One region of the Lysinibacillus sp. PWR01 genome, then DNA from elsewhere that is predicted to be linked to it. Evidence: a T-box and tRNA genes for the amino acid it is inferred to sense, from the RefSeq annotation. Region 1 holds a T-box; the other holds one or more tRNA genes.

The links. The T-box of region 1 lies ahead of serS (serine--tRNA ligase). A T-box ahead of a tRNA ligase gene usually reads a tRNA of that ligase, here a tRNA-Ser.
Region 2: it has a tRNA-Ser gene. The T-box ahead of serS (serine--tRNA ligase) is inferred to sense a tRNA for this amino acid. The anticodon was not compared.

Annotation. Positions count from the first base shown of each region.
Region 1 is NZ_JBHERJ010000073.1:137,858-141,044, reverse strand. It holds partial or broken gene serS (serine--tRNA ligase) at 96-1,381, opposite strand; T-box leader at 1,512-1,728, opposite strand; gene ACEVFT_RS15385 (EVE domain-containing protein) at 1,954-2,427, opposite strand; gene ACEVFT_RS15380 (DinB family protein) at 2,440-2,979, opposite strand; gene ACEVFT_RS15375 (helix-turn-helix transcriptional regulator) at 3,047-3,187, opposite strand, start outside.
Region 2 is NZ_JBHERJ010000071.1:25,421-28,607, forward strand. It holds gene ACEVFT_RS14660 (response regulator) at 1-528, opposite strand, end outside; gene ACEVFT_RS14665 (sensor histidine kinase) at 529-1,788, opposite strand; tRNA gene ACEVFT_RS14670 (tRNA-Ser) at 1,915-2,007, opposite strand; RNA gene ffs (signal recognition particle sRNA large type) at 2,176-2,443, shown strand; gene dnaX (DNA polymerase III subunit gamma/tau) at 2,584-3,187, shown strand, end outside.

The DNA of each region.
Region 1 (3,187 bases):
GCATGATGTATTCATAATATTCATTAGTTTGTTATAGCACGTAATTACGCTACATCTTTATAAGGCAAGACAATAAAGGATATCTAAAATCGCTTTTACCCGTTATTTAGGGCAATTACTTCTTTACCACCCATATATGGTCTTAAAACTTCAGGAAGTACTACGCTTCCATCGGCTTGTTGATAGTTTTCTAGTATAGCGGCAACTGTACGACCAATCGCAAGACCTGAACCGTTTAATGTGTGAACATATTCTGGTTTTGCATTTGGTTCACGACGAAAGCGAATATTTGCGCGTCGTGCTTGGAAGTCCACAAAGTTTGAGCAAGAAGAAATTTCACGGTACATGTTTTGTGCAGGAATCCAAACTTCTAAATCATATTTCTTCGCTGCAGTAAAACCTAAATCAGCAGTGCACATTTTTAGTTTACGATATGGTAAGCCTAGTAATTGCAGTACTTTTTCAGCATGACCTGTCAACAACTCTAGCTGTTCATATGACTCCTCTGGTTTTACAAAGCGTACTAATTCCACTTTGTTGAATTGGTGCTGACGGATTAAACCACGTGTATCACGACCCGCAGAACCTGCCTCTGAGCGGAAGCACGGACTATAAGAAGCAAAGCCTTGGGGTAAAGCCTCAGCCAATAAAATTTCATCACGATAGAAGTTTGTTACAGGTACCTCTGCCGTTGGAATCATGAAATAATCTGTTTCCTCTAATTTAAATAAATCTTCCTCAAATTTAGGGAGATTTCCAGTACCCGTTAAGCTATCACGATTAACAATGATAGGTGGCAGCATTTCCTCATAACCATGCTCTTCTGCATGTAAATCCATCATAAATGTCATCAGTGCTCGTTCTAAGCGAGCTCCAAGACCACGGTAGAATAAGAACGGCTACCTGTTACTTTTGCTCCTCGTTCAAAGTCAACAATCTTCAAATCTGTAGCAAGATCCCAGTGTGCTTTAATGTCAAAATCAAATGTTGGAATTTCGCCCCAGGTATATTCTTCTATATTGTCGTCCTCTGTTGTGCCTACTGGTACAGATTCGTGTGGAATATTTGGCAAGCGCATCATCATATCTTTAAAGTGCTCTTCCACATTATTTAGTTGAACATCTATCTCTTTAATTTCATCACCAACCTGACGCATACGAGCAATAATTTCATCTACATTCTCCTTGTTGCGCTTCATAATTGAAATCTGTTCAGATACTTTATTGCGCTCTGCCTTTAATTCTTCTGTTTTAGCAATTAACTCACGACGCTTTGCATCTAAATCTTCAAAATCATCTAAGTTTCCTAAATCTTCATTACGTGTTAATAGAATTTCTTTAATTTCCGTGAAATTATCACGTATGCGTTTAATATCTAACATAGTCATACCTCCAGTAAATTTAATGATGGGAATCGTTGCATCCTTTAAGTCTTGGTGTAATTGCGTTGTAAGCTAAACTCAAATAGCTCCATTTTGAATAAAAATATACACAAAAAAGCCCCCACCCCTAAAAAGGGACGAGAGCTACCCGCGTTACCACCCTAATTGATTAAGGCATATGCCTAATCCACTTATTTTATAACGGCATTTCAGCCGGCAACAGCCTACTTACATTACTTCGACTGTGCAACTCCAGGACGGATTCACAAGTGCTTTTATCAGCTTCCACCGACCGCTGACTCTCTAAAAAAAACGTGCTTGCTACTACTTCCCATCATCGTGTTCAGTTATTTAAATTTTAACCATACTGTACTATATAAAAACAAATTTTTCAAGTCATTCCATAGGATACAAATTATTCTAGAAATTTTATTACCTTAACAAGATACTCCGCAATCTGGCCCTAAAATGAGAGCGAGCGCTGATCCTTATTACAGAATCGCGCCCGATTGCTGAAGATTGTTCTAACTAAGGCACACTATAGTTTAAGTGAAATTGTTCACAAAATGTAATCAGTGTTTTAATATCTCGGATAACGCCTGTTCCTCACCATCTAACATCGAAGTAACGATTGTCATAAAATCTTCAGCTCCAATTTCAAAATGACCTCTACGAAATGGATATCCCCAATTGCGATTTCCACGCGTAAAAGTGAGCTGGTTTAACAACAATGCAATCTTAACTTCTCGACAAGGAATATAACGCATATCTCTGCGAAATGGCACAAACGACTCCGACACATGATGTTTGTAAGCACCGTTATCCGTAACCTGACCAATAGCAGTAAATGCTTGAACTGGCTTCCCTTTGGACATGTCTGTCCGAGGGGAATAGTATATCAGCCAATCACCTGGAGACATTTTACGCAAAGGTGCTGCCTTACCGTGACACAATTGTGCAAAACCACCTTCTATGGCTAAATTCACATGAGAAGCGGATACAACGCCAATCCAATATCTGCTTTTCTGACTTGTTTTATTCGACATGATGCATCCCCCCTACTCTTCAAATGCTAAACACGTTTTCAACCGATCCAATTGTAAAAAATGATGTCTGTAATGCATTTCAATCAACATAAACCATTCCTGCGCGTTTAAAGCACCGAACGCCGGATGAAGTATCTTGTTACTTACAGGCGCTTGAAGTAGAACTGATTCCGTATTCCTCATCTGTTCCACTACACTGTTAAGTCCTTCTACCAAATGCTCCATGCTCTCTGGTGGTTGCGGAGTATACATCGGAGAAGCAGGGACCTTATTACGAACAGCTGGAAATTGTTCTAGTTTAAAAACAATCTTACCCTGCTCAGTTTTTTCCTTCGTTGGGTTCAATGTCGATTCGCTACCAGCTAAACATTGCTCGACATTATGTTGATGCATGAAAGCTGATTGAATTAAATGTACATACATCTGTCCAATGGACCAATCTTCTTCGTTCAGCTTTCTATGTAATTTATCCATATTGAGTTTTGTCAGTTCTTCCAAATATCTTTCTACTGTAAGTTCAAATGACTTCAATACTTCCTTTGTACTTTTCATCCTTTAAGCAGCTCCTCTTCATTTTGGTATAGTCACAGTATAAAAGAACACTACTGACAGGTGTATGTCAGTAGTGTTCTAAAATTTTTTTCGCTACTTCCCGAATCTTGAAGCGTAAAGACTTCGGCTCAATCACCTCGATATCTCCGCCCCAGCCGAGTAAATGATGTAATAGTTCCTCTGGATACCGAACACGAAATTGAAAGAT
Region 2 (3,187 bases), on a different contig from region 1:
TTCTATAATGGCAATGATATCTTCGCTACCAATTTCCCCGACAATCCCCATATCATTCAAAATAGATTGAATATGGTCTCGTGATGTAGCTTTATGAGCCTTTTGTTCACTTAACTCAATGTTTGTAAGAGATTGACGTATCACTAATAGTGAGTTTTTGAGTCGAAATTGTTCAGTTGTTTTTTTCAAAACATTTTCGACTTCAATACGATTGATTGGTTTATGAATGAAGAAATCAATTCCTTGCTCATAAGCTTCGCCAACCATTTCTTTATTCACTACCTGTGAAATCATAATAAATTGTCCCTCGAAACGATTTTGCATAAGTTGTTCTACAGTTGCTATACCATCAAGCTTAGGCATCAGTAAATCAATTAGCACAAACTCTGGCTGCGTCATTAAAATTTGTGGAATGGCATCCTCACCATTGCGAGCCTCACCAATAACTGTACCTAACCCGCTATCTTCAATAATTTGTTTTAACATAACACGACTTGCACGATCATCGTCTACAATAAAATACCTCATTTAAGTCTCTCCCGTTTGAATAGTTTGCGTAGGAATTATGATTTTAAACGTTGTGTATTGATTGTTTGATTCAACGGTTATTGAGCCTTTTAATTTTTCTACTAGTTCAGCAACGTGTGAAAGCCCAATGCCAGTTGCCGCTACACCATCAACATTGAATTTAGTGGTGTACCCAGGTTCAAAAATAACAGAAATATCTGCTTGTGAAATCCCTTGTCCATTATCACATACTGTTATTACAGTATTATCTTCTTGGCGCTCAATAGCAATAGAAATGATCCCTTGTTCTTCAATAGCCTCAACAGCATTGGCTGATAAATTATTTAATAGAGCAAGGAGTGCAATATGATCTTTTGTTTGAAAATCGAAGTCTATACATGTATTAAATTGTATCTCCTTACCGAGTAATTCTGCATATTTCCTATTACCTTCTTCAATATAATGCAATAATTCAGATAATACAAAAGGGCCAAAGCTCTTTTCACCAACAATCTTTGAAATACCGGCATATATACGTTGAGAATCCTTTTTCACTTCATGGATTTCCTGGGCAATATGAAGTGCTTGTAAACTTTCTGCTCGATAACCTAGAGTTTTTAACTGCCGATATAATTCATAACCACTAGCCGTAATTGTTTCAATATGGTTCATTGATTTTTTTAAATAGAGGGTCTCAACATAGAGGTCAGATCCAATATTTAGCATTTCTTGTACCCGTTTTTTTTGTTCAGCTATCAAAATAGAGCTGTAGATCCCTACTACAAAAAAGCTTCGTAATAATGCTACCGCTAATAGGATCAAGAGGTCGTGAAGAAATAAAAAAGTATACGTTTGGACAAAGAAGCGGAAAATTTGTTCAGCTAAATTACTAATGACCTCACTAAAGGCAACGAGTAAACCAAGTTTTAGTGGTTTTTCTCTGTATTGTTGAATATCTAAAATTTGCAGGCATAGTGCAAACAATACATAAAATAAACCTGCTGGTAAATGGTTAAATATACTCTCAGAAATCGGAACATCATGTAATGTGGAATTAAAAACACGAAAAATAGTTGTCACAATACTTGTAGCAACGCCAGCCAAAATAATAGGTGTAGGTTTAATTAATGTACATAAAAAGAAGACAATTGTTCCTAAACCAAAACGGAAAGTTGTATTAGCAAAAGGCATAATTTTAATTTCACTACCAATTGCGGTCATAACAGCAATAATGAAAATCCAAGTAAGGGAAGCACGCGTCATAAGTAATTTCGATTGCAATTCAACAACCTCCCATCATTGATATAATAAAAAATACCACAACCGAGGCGGAAGTGGTATCTAACAAGTCATACATACAATTTAGGCAAAAAAAAACGGCTACATTTGTAGTCGGAAATTTAAAACTGGAGGAGGTAGAGGGATTCGAACCCCCGCGCGGTGTTACCCGCCTGTCGGTTTTCAAGACCGATCCCTTCAGCCAGACTTGGGTATACCTCCATGTTATATTGCTTTGCTGTCTTATCGACAAAAATAAATTTATCATAACTAGAAACGAGCGTCAATATATTTTTTGAAAAAATTTATATTGTTTAAATCATGACTTGGAAATAAATAATTTGTGCATTAAGTTGCAATTTATACAAACAGTCAGTATACTAGTTATTGCCGTGCTAGGTGGGAAGGTAGCGGTGTCCTGTAACTCGCAATCCGCTCTAGCGAGACTGAATTCCTTTTTCGAGGCTGTCCGTATTGTTTGGTCTGCCTTTTGCACGTAGTGTTGACGATTGGGTCCTGCGCAATGGATACCCATGAACCATGTCAGGTCCGGAAGGAAGCAGCATTAAGTGGTCTTATTCATGTGCCGCGGGGTTGCCTAATCTGAGCTAACGACAAGAGTAACGCTTATGTGCGGCTGTCAAGGAAAGGTGCACGGCATTAAATTGCCAATTCAAAGCATCCGTCTATTATAGGCGGATGCTTTTTTATTTTAATTTAGCAACTTCGTTTTCTATATAATGCAGCAAATGCTATAATAAATCTATTCAATTAAATGGAGAAGGAGAGAGGAAAATAGTGACGTATCAAGCATTTTATCGTGTGTATCGACCGCAATCTTTTCGAGAAATGTCTGGCCAAGCACATGTCAAAAGAACGCTACAAAATGCTCTCCTAGCAAATAAAACAACACATGCGTATTTATTTTCTGGACCTCGTGGTACTGGGAAAACAAGTACGGCTAAAATCTTTGCAAAGGCCTTAAATTGTGAACATGCACCATCGAAAGAACCGTGTAATGAATGTGCTACGTGCATAAGTATTACAGATGGTTCACATCCAGATGTCATTGAATTTGATGCAGCCTCGAATTCACGTGTTGAAGAGATTAGGGATATCATAGAAAAGGTTCGTTTTGCTCCTGCAAGCAGTAGATACAAAGTGTATATCATTGACGAAGTGCATATGCTTTCTACAAGTGCTTTTAACGCTCTTTTGAAAACATTGGAAGAACCACCTCCCCATGCTGTGTTTATTTTAGCGACAACAGAGCCTCATAAATTGCCTGCAACGATTATTTCTCGTTGTCAGCGCTTTGATTTTAAACGACTTTCTACTAATGATATTATTGAACGGATGAAGGTTGTTTTAGAAGATATTGATTTACCATATGAAGACCAAG